DNA from 3 places in the Amycolatopsis sp. NPDC049868 genome. Region 1 is predicted to be linked to each of the others. Evidence: predicted binding sites of a transcription regulator. Region 1 holds the regulator's gene; each other region holds the start of a gene.
What was found. Region 1 encodes HspR, which represses chaperone genes until heat shock. Its sites were predicted from a motif close to ANNTTGAGTNNNNNNNACTCAANNT; they were not measured.
Positions count from the first base shown of each region.

Region 2: lon (endopeptidase La) is a predicted target of HspR. The motif match lies at 1,881-1,905, and genes of this name have one in related genera.
Region 3: ACIBTM_RS20440 (adenylate cyclase) is a predicted target of HspR. The motif match lies at 2,045-2,069, and genes of this name have one in related genera.

Region 1 covers NZ_JBITKV010000002.1:57,218-60,487, reverse strand. The annotation lists gene ACIBTM_RS08330 (lytic polysaccharide monooxygenase) at 1-446, shown strand, start outside; gene ACIBTM_RS08325 (DUF305 domain-containing protein) at 460-1,056, shown strand; gene ACIBTM_RS08320 (heat shock protein transcriptional repressor HspR) at 1,180-1,608, opposite strand; gene dnaJ (molecular chaperone DnaJ) at 1,614-2,786, opposite strand; gene grpE (nucleotide exchange factor GrpE) at 2,820-3,270, opposite strand, start outside.
Region 2 covers NZ_JBITKV010000003.1:618,161-621,430, forward strand. The annotation lists gene lon (endopeptidase La) at 1-1,864, opposite strand, end outside; gene ACIBTM_RS16490 (SAM-dependent methyltransferase) at 2,031-2,879, opposite strand; gene ACIBTM_RS16495 (GNAT family N-acetyltransferase) at 2,899-3,270, opposite strand, start outside.
Region 3 covers NZ_JBITKV010000004.1:422,442-425,711, forward strand. The annotation lists gene ACIBTM_RS20430 (adenylosuccinate synthetase) at 1-102, opposite strand, end outside; gene ACIBTM_RS20435 (hypothetical protein) at 99-1,073, opposite strand; gene ACIBTM_RS20440 (adenylate cyclase) at 1,076-2,044, opposite strand; gene ACIBTM_RS20445 (hypothetical protein) at 2,187-2,567, opposite strand; gene ACIBTM_RS20450 (hypothetical protein) at 2,591-2,839, opposite strand; gene ACIBTM_RS20455 (hypothetical protein) at 2,901-3,170, shown strand.

The DNA.
Region 1 (3,270 bases):
TCACCGCCTACCACCGGACCACGAACTACGAGTACTACATCGGCGGCACCAAGATCGCCGACATCAGCGGGAACAACTCCGCGCCGAAGGACCCGACGTCGCACACGGTGAGCCTGAACGGCTTCAGCGGCCGCCAGAAGGTCCTCGCCGTGTGGAACATCGCGGACACGCCGATGGCCTTCTACAGCTGCATCGACCTGCAGATCGGCGGTGGCAACCCGCCCACCACCAGCAACCCGCCGACCACCAGCAACCCGCCGACGACGTCGAACCCGCCGACCAGCACCAGCAACCCGCCCACCGGCGGCACCTGGGCGGCCGGGACGGCCTACGCGGTCGGCAGCACGGTGACCTACGGCGGCGCGACCTACCGCTGCCAGATGGCGCATACGGCACTCCAGGGGTGGGAACCGCCGAACACCCCCGCGCTGTGGACCCGGCAGTAAAGGAGACGCGCCGGTGAAGCTGGCCCTCGTTCTCGTCGCCGGTCTCGTGGCCCTCGCGGGCTGCGGGACCGGTGATGGCTCACCCGGTACCGCCGGCGCCCCGATCTCCCCCGTCCCCCAGTCGGCCGGGGCGTCCGCGGAGTACAACGACGCCGACGTGATGTTCCTGCAGATGATGATCGCGCACAACAACCAGGGCGTGGAGATCGTCAAGCTGGTCAAGGACAAGCAGGCACAGAAGCAGGAGCTCAAGGATCTCGCGGCCGCGATCGAGGCGACGCAGCAGACCGAGAGCACCGACATGCGGAACTGGCTGAAGGCCTGGGGCAAACCCGAGACGGGCTCGATGGACCCGAAAGCGCACCACCATCACGGCGGCGACGGGCTCACCGACAAAGGCCTGCTCGAAGCACTGTCCAAAAAGGATGGTTCGGAGTTCACCCTCGACTTCGCCGACATCTTCGTCGCGCATCAGCACAACGGGGTCGCGCTGGCGAGGACCGAACTGAAGGACGGGAAGAACCCCGAGTCGAAGGCATTGGCCCAGCGGATCCAGGACTCGCGCACCGGCGAGGTCCAGCAGATCCGGAACCTGGTTCCCGGCCAGTAACGCATTCTGGTTTTGGGTGCGGCTTGATCGCGTGCCAGGTACATGAAGGCCCCCATCCTTGCGCCTAGGTAAAGGAAGGGGGCCTTCATGTACCTCAGCTCGGGTCGTGAGGCATTCAGAGGACTAATTGCGTTCTTTGGGCTTCCAGACCACGAGTGCCGTCTGCTGCCGCAAGGGAACGAGATCCTTGCGGTACGAGGCGTGCACGGCCGCGGCCGTCTGTTCGGCGGTGAGGTACGCCGCCGTGAGCTCCTCGGTCAGTTCGGCGATCCGCGCACGGAGCGCGTCGACCTGGTTCTCCAGCTCGATGATCCGCTTGATGCCCGCGAGGTTGACACCGTCCTCTTGGGACAGTCGCTGCACTTCGCGCAGCAACGCGATGTCCCGCATCGAGTAACGCCGTCCACCACCGGAGGTCCGGCCCGGCGACACGAGACCCTGGCGGTCGTAGGACCGCAGGGTCTGCGCGTGCAGGCCGGAAAGCTGCGCCGCCACCGAAATGACGAACACCGGGGTGTCCTCGTCCGCACCGTGCGGCAGCCCGCCGAACATCGTGCTCACCTGCCTTCGAGAAGTTCGGTGATCTCCGGTCGCGGGTCGTGGCCGGACACGGCCTCCGCGTACGCCTCCAGCGCCGCACGGGCCTTGTCGTCCAGTTCGGCCGGGATGGCCGCCTGCAGGGTGACCAGCAGATCGCCCTGCGAGCCGTCACGTTTCGCGATTCCCTTGCCGCGCACGCGAAGCACGCGACCGCTCGCCGTACCCTGCGGCACCTTCAGCGAGACCTTGCCCTCAAGCGTCGGCACGGTGATCGTGCCGCCGAGGGCCAGTTCCGCGAAGGACACCGGCACGGTGATCGTCAGGTCGAGGTCCTTGCGCCCGAACAACGGGTGCGGAGCGACGTGCACACGGACGTACAGATCGCCCGGCTGCGCGCCGCCACGGCCCGGTTCGCCCTGGCCTGCCAGCCGGATCCGCTGGTCGTCGGCGACGCCCGGCGGGATCCGCACGGTCAGGGTGCGGGTGCGCGTGCTGATGCCCTCGCCCGCGCATTCCGGGCACGGGTCGTCGATGATCTTCCCGCGGCCGCGGCAGTCACGGCACGGCTCGGAGAACGCGAACGCGCCCTGGCTGCGGCTGACCAGCCCGCTGCCCTGGCAGGTCGCACACGTCCTCGGGGAAGTCCCCGGCTTCGCGCCGTTGCCACCGCAGGTGGAACAGGTCGCCGGGCTCGACAGCCGCAGCGGCAGGGTCGCGCCCTTGACCGCCTCGGCGAAGTCGATCCGGACGTCGGTCTCCACGTCCGCGCCGCGTTGCGGCCGGTTCGCCGTGGCACCGGCCGCGGCGCCGCGGCGGCCGAACAGCCCGCCGAGGATGTCGCCGAGACCGCCGAAGCCGCCCTGCTGCTGACCCGCCTGGCCGAAGATGTCGCCGACGTCGAAACCGCCGCCGCCACCGCCGCCGGGGAAGCCGAAGCCACCGGGACCGCCGGAGCCGAAGAGGCGGCGAGCCTCGTCGTACTCCTTGCGCTTGGACGCGTCGGACAGCACGCCGTACGCCTCGGAGACCGCCTTGAACTTCTTCTCGGCCTCCGCGTTGCCCGCGTTGGCGTCGGGGTGGTTCTCCTTGGCCAGCTTGCGATAGGCCTTTTTGATCTCGTCCGCGGTGGCGTCGGAGGAGACGCCCAGTTCACGGTAGAAGTCCTTACCGATCCATTCCCGTGCACTCACCGAACGTCTCCTCCTTTCACGCCGTATCGCCGATCAGCGGTTGTTCTCATCGAAAAGTTCGCCTTCGAGCGGCAGCTCGCCACCCACAGGCGGGTCCACCGGAGCGGCACCCGGCTCGTGGTCGGTGACCCCGACCATCGCCGGGCGCAGCACGCGCTCGCCGAAGCGGTAACCACGGCGCATGACCATGGTGACCGTCGGGCCGGTGACGTCCGGCGACGTGCTGTGCTGCACCGCCTCGTGAACGCTCGGGTCGAAGGGCTCGCCCTCGGTGCCGAACGGCTCGAGACCCGACCGCTGCAGGCTCCCGACCAGCTTCTCGCCGACCGCCTTGAAGGCACCGGTCAGATCGCCGTGCTGCTCCGCGCGCTCGAGGTCGTCGAGCAGCGGGAGCAGATCACCGACGACCGACGCCTTCGCGCCGACGACGACCTGCTCGCGGTCGCGGTCCACGCGCTTGCGGTAGTTGGCGTACTCCGCCTGG
Region 2 (3,270 bases), on a different contig from region 1:
CGGCGCCGGTCACCGCCAGCCCGGTGGCCACGCCCGGGGTCGCCGTGCGCTGCGTCGACGCGGGCAGCGAGGACTCCGGCAGGTGCCGCGGGCGGCCGAGGTAGGTCTCCAGCCCGTCCGCGTCGATCGTCAGCGGCAGCTCGACCTCGTCCAGCGCGACCTTGGTCGCCACCTTCCGCAGCACCTTCGCGATGGTCCGGTTCGCGTTGCGCACCCCGGCCTCCCGCGTGTACTCGGCGGCGATGCGGCTGAACGCGCCGTCGGTCAGCGTGACGTCGTCCTTGCCGAGACCGGCGCGATCCAGCTCGCGGGGGAGCAGGTGATCGCGGGCGATGGTGACCTTCTCGTGCTCGGTGTAGCCGTCGAGGGTGACCAGCTCCATCCGGTCCAGCAGGGGGCCGGGGATGGTCTCGAGCGCGTTCGCCGTCGCGAGGAACACGACGTCGGACAGGTCCAGCTCGACCTCGAGGTAGTGGTCACGGAACGTGTGGTTCTGCTCCGGGTCCAGCACCTCCAGCAGCGCGGCCGTCGGGTCGCCTCGGTAGTCGGCGCCGACCTTGTCGATCTCGTCGAGCAGCACGACCGGGTTCATCGAACCCGCTTCCTTGATGGCGCGGACGATCCGGCCGGGCAGCGCGCCGACGTAGGTGCGGCGGTGACCGCGGATCTCGGCCTCGTCACGGATGCCGCCGAGCGCGACGCGGACGAACTTGCGGCCCATCGCCTTCGCCACGGACTCGCCGAGCGACGTCTTGCCGACCCCGGGAGGACCGGCGAGCGCGAGCACGGCGCCCGAACGGCGTCCGCCGACCGGGCCGAGCCCGGACTCCGCGCGACGTTTGCGCACGGCCAGGTACTCGATGATGCGTTCCTTCACGTCGTCGAGACCGGCGTGGTCGGCGTCGAGGATGTCGCGTGCGGCGGCGATGTCGTGAACGTCGGTGGTGCGCTCGTTCCACGGCAGTTCGAGGACCGTGTCCAGCCACGTGCGGATCCAGCCGCCCTCGGGGGACTGGTCGGAGGTGCGCTCCAGTTTGTCCACTTCGGACAGTGCGGCCTTCTTGACCGCGTCCGGCAGCTCGGCGGCCTCGACGCGGGCGCGGTAGTCGTCGTCGTTGGCCGTGCCGTCGAGCTCGCCCAGCTCCTTCCGGATCGCTTCGAGCTGGCGGCGCAGCAGGAACTCCTTCTGCTGCTTCTCCATACCCTCCTGGACGTCCTTGCGGATGGTGTCGGTGACCTCGAGTTCGGCCAACTGCTCGCGGCTCCATTCGAGGGCCTTTTCCAGCCGTGCCGAAACATCGAGCGCGGTGAGCAGTTCGAGCTTCTGCTCGGTGTTCAGGTACGACGAGTTGCCCGCGAGGTCGGCGAGCGCGGACGGGTCCTCGACCTCCTGGACCGCGTCAATCATCTGCCAGCCGCCTCGCTGCTGGAGGATCGCGAGGACGACGCTCTTGTACTCGGACGCGAGCTTCGCGGAGTTGTCGTCGGTGGTCTCGGTCGCGACCTCGGCGTGGACCCAGCGGGCGGCGCCGGGGCCGTCGGCGATGCGGCCGACGAGGGCACGGCGGGTGCCGCGCAGCAGCACGGCGGTCTTGCCGCCGGGCACGCGCCCGATGCGCTCGACGGTCGCGATGGTGCCGAGTTCGGCGTATTCGCCGTGGACGCGGGGGACGATCAGCACCTCGGCCTTGGTGGCGGCGCTGGACCGGATCCCCGGGAAGGAAGCCTGGGCAGGCGTGTTGGCCTGGGCGGACTCCACCGCGGCGCGCGTCTCCGTGTCGGCGAGGTCGAGCGGGACGATCATGCCCGGCAGCACGACGTCGTCATCGAGCGGGAGGACGGGCAGGAGGCGGTTGTCGGTCATCTGTGCACTCCTCGGTTAGTTGAGTCTGCCTAGCTCAACTCTCCGATCGACCCGTTTGTTTCCTCTCTGCGTTCGCCGTCAGCGATCACCCTGACCTCCGACCTCTGCCCGGTGCGCGTCGCCTTTAGCCCGCTAAAGGCGACGCGCACCGGCGAGAGGTCGGAGGTCAGGGGTGGACCGAGACGCCGCACCAGGCGAACGGGCGCGCGCCTTCCTCGTCCCGCCGCAGCTCCCGCACGGGCCGCCAGTCGGGCAGGTGGACGACGCCGGGTTCCAGCAGCGGCCAGTCCCCGAAGAGCGGCTCGATCTCTTCGCGGTCCCGCATCCACACCGGATTGCTCGTCTTCCGGTACTGCTCGACCATCCAGCGCAGCCCGTCGGCGTCCTCACCGGTCTGGCCGCCGAAGCTCATATGCGACAGCCCCAGCCAGCTGCCCGGCGCGAGCGCGTTCCGGTACGTCGCGACCAGCGCGGGCGGATCGTCGTGCGGACCGGCGAAATGCAGGACGGCCATCATCATCAGGCATACCGGCTGGTCGAAATCGATCAGCCGCCGCGTCTCCGGATGCCGCAGGATGTCCTTCGGCCGCCGCATGTCCGCCTGGACGATCCCCGCCCAGCCGGTCGCCTCGTGGCGTTCGAGGATCAGCTCCGCGTGTGCCACCGCCACCGGCTCGTAGTCGACGTACACGACCTTCGCCGTATCGCCCGGCTCCAGTTCTTCTTGCACGATCTCGTGCACGTTCCCGGCTGTCGGGACACCGGAACCCAGATCGATGAACTGCCGGATCCCGGCGGCCAGCGCCGCGCGCACGACACGGTTCATGAACTCGCGGTTGTGCCGCGCGCCCGGTTTGACCCAGCGCCACTGCTTTTCCAGCGCGCGGGCGAACTCGCGGTCGACCGCCCAGTTGTGGGTCCCGCCGAGGAACCAGTCGTAGATCCTCGCCGCGGACGGCTTCTCGGTGTCGACCCCGGTCGGTGCCACCGGGGCCGCGTCATCGTCCCTCGTCACGAAAACGAGCCTATCCGGATCACGGGACCGCCGGTCGCCGCTGCCAGTACGTCCAGAGCGGCCGATAGCCCTGCGCGTACCAGAACGGAGTCGAGCGTGGATTGGCCAGCGCGTGGTGCAACAGCACGGCGTCGGTGCCGCATTCGTCGAAGACCTGGTGCGCGTGCGCGGCGAGCGCCGTCCCCACCCCGCTCGAACGAGCCTGCTCCGCCACCGCCAGTGACGAGAGGTAGCCGACCTTCTCGGCCGCGACCCGGCCGCGGATCCACCCCGTGTCGTCGGGGAACTGCACCCGCACCATGCCCAGCGGACGTCCGTACAGCTCGGCGATCCACAACGTCGGATTTTCCCGGCCCAGCTGTTTCGACAGATCCGCCGTGATCGTTTCCTC
Region 3 (3,270 bases), on a different contig from region 1:
GGTGGTGGGCCGGGCGGCGCAGAGCGCGTCGACCACCGCGCCCTTGCCTTCGTCGCCGAAGCCGAGCCCGACCACCACCACGTGACCATCCGGCAGATTCATCGCAGCACCACGTCGCTCGGCCCGCCGGCCTCGGGTACCGCCGACGTGACGACCGATTTGGTGCCCAGCTTCGCCAGCGCCTTGCCGACCGACTTGCTTTCGGCGACCGAGCCGACGTCCGCGAGATCGGCGAGCGCTCGGTCGACGTCGACGACCCGCTCTTCCAGTCCGATGGTGGCGGCGATCAGTTCGCAGACCGCGCCGGGATCGTCGAGCTTCAGGAAGTTCTGGCCGAGCAGATCACTCCAGTGCTCGCCGATCTGCGGGTCGTTGTAGTACGAAGACTGGTTCGGCAGCACGAAGTAGACGTGCCACTTGCGCGCCAGCTCCCGGTACACCGAGGCCGGGTCGATGTCCTCACGCACGTCGTCCCCGAGCACGCGGCGGATGTGGCGGGCCTCCAGCGCGGGCTTGTTCAGCTCGTCGCCGATGATGAACAGATAGCCCTTGCGGCCGCGGTTCTGCCACGCGTCGGTCACGACGTGCCGGGCCATGAAGTAGGCGGCCAGTTCGTAGGACTCGCTCTTCTGCCCGCCGCCCCCGCCTTCGAGGAAGATCGTGCGCAGCTGCTCGTCCATCCGGTTGTCCGATTCGAACTGCCCGACCTGCAAGGGAACCCGGTCGCTGTCGGCGTCGCCGATCGCGCCGAACAGCACCTGCGGATCGGCCAGGTAGCCCCGGCGCTTCAGCAGGCCGTGCAGTTTGCCGAGCTTGCCCTGCATCACCCGCGGCACCCGGCGCATCGACCCGGTGACGTCGAACAGCACCGCGATCGGCGTCGAATCGGTGTGGTCGGCCGAATCCCGGCATTCGCGCACGGCGTTCAGCGGGTCCAGCGCGGGCGCGACCTTCCATTCTTTCGCGGGTTTGGAGCGGAGATCGGCGGTGTAGCCGAAATCGTCCTCGCCCGTGGCCGCGCGGAAGGTCTTCGCCGCGGCGTAGGCGTTGTCGTCCCAGTGTCCGTGTCCCATGGTCAGGCTCCTGTCTCGGGGATGATGAACGGTCGGAAGGTGCGAGGGCCGTACAGATCGGCGAGCAGTTCGTCGTACTCGTCGAGCAGATCGGCGGCCTCGGGTCGCTGTGCCGGGATCTCCTGAAGACACCACTTGGCGAACTCGCGCTGGCGGGTTTCGCCTGGTGACAGGAGATCCAGCATCATGCGGTGGAGCATGTGGACGTCGGTGGCCGCGGTCATCGGCAGTCCTTTGTGGACTTCCGGTGGGTAGTGGACGGATTTGTCCGCCGCCAGCGGGAGCGCACCGTCTTGGACGGCGAAGGACCAGCCGACGAGGACGATGCCGTGCTGTCCGGGGTGGACGAGCACGTTGTCCGCGGTGAGATGGCCGTGGACGACACCCGCGCGATGCGCGCCTGCCACGGCACGCAGGAGGCGACGGTGCATCCAGGCGTAGTCGCGGCCGTCGAGCCCGCCGGGGAAGGCCTTCCCGACGTCGGCGAGGGTGATGAAGCCGTCGACGAGCGGATCGAGAACGCTGAACGCGCGGTCGCCCCTCGCGACCGGCCCCGACGTGTCGAGCAACCGCGGGTAGTAGGGACGGAGCCAGCGGTGCCGTTCGGTGAAGCCGTCGAGCGCGCGCAACGCTTCCCATTCGGCGTGGATCAGCGGGTTGAGCGCCGGATCGCGGGCGAGTTTGACCAGATGCGGTCCGGTGGTCCGGTAGGTCGTGGCGACACTGCCCACCGCGTGCGGCGCGACGAGGGGGTAGGCCGACGTCGCCGTGGTGACCGTCTGCCGCCGGGCCCGCTTCCACTCGTCGTGGAGGCGGTTGAGCGTGGCGGCCGCGCGGTGGGCCCGCGCGTCGCCGGGGTTGCGGTCGGGGTGGAGCACGGCCGCCAGTTCGCGGTAGCGATGGCGGGCGAACAGCGCGGCCGCGTCGGCCGTGTTCTCGACCATCGTCACGGCTTCTTCCCTGGTGAGCATAGTTTGAGTCTAGACGACTCTTACTTCTGATGGCAAGCGGGTTCCGCCGCCCCTGAAGTACATGAAGGCCCCCTTCCTTGCGTCAGGCGCAAGGAAGGGGGCCTTGGTTCCAGCTGTCCTTACCGCTCAGGAGCCCGGAAGCTCAGGTGCGGGTCGCCTCGATCTGGCGCTCGTCCTCGGTCGAGCAGCTCGTCACCGGATCGTTCGGCCCGCTCCCGCAGGTCCAGGCCCCGACGACGACCGGGCCCGGACCCTGCGGTGACGCCGCTTCGGCCGGAGTCAGCTTGGCGAAGTAGTCCTTGAGTACTTGTGCCGCTTCGGCACAGTCGGTCTTGCCGCGGACGACGACCTTGTTCTTCGCGCCCTGGAATCCGGTGACCTCCCCGCAGGGTGAACCGGCGAGGGCCTGGTCGGCCGCCGGAGCCGAGGAGGGCGACGGCGCGGCCGCGGGGGCGGGATCGGCGCCGCAACCGCTCAGCAGGACTACGGCGAGCGCGGCGGGAAGCACGGAGAGGCTCTTCATGGGCCCTTCTTCTCGGGGATGGTTCATTCGACGGGAACGACGGCGGCGAACACGTTCTGCTCGCCCTTGCTGCAACTGGTACCGCCTTGGGCGGCGGGAGCGCCGGAAACGCACAGCCAGCCGTCCACGGTCTCGCTGACCGGCTCGTCCGAACCCGCGGACTGCCGCCCGGCGATCCTCTTGTGGAACGAGTCGACGATCCCGGTCGCCTCCGCGCAGGAGACGCCCGGCCCGTTGAGCACCTGCAAGGTCAGCCCGCTCGCCGCGGTCACCGTTCCACAGGAACCCTGTACCGGTTCAGCGGGTTTCGGTTTCGGGGCGGGAGTCGGTGCGGTGGACGGATTCGGCGCGGTTTGCGACGGGATCGGCGGCACCGATACGGGGGAGGCGCTCGAAGGGAGTGAAGGCGGTGAGACCGACATCGAAGTGACTGGCGGTGGCGGAGCTTCGCCCGAACAGGCGGCGAGCGTTCCGGCGACGGCGCAGACCGCGAACAGGCGCCGCCACGTTCCCGTGGTCGTCGAGGCGGGCAAGGCGATCCTTTCGTCGGCCGGTCGTGGCCGGCCCATTCTGACCCGGCCGGGCCCGATGCCGTGGCATTGAGCCACGTTCGATTCGCGGGAGGTTATCGCGACCCCGCCGCCGCGATACCCGAGGACCGCCCAATCACTGTCCATTGTGGACAATTAATATGCCGTTCACA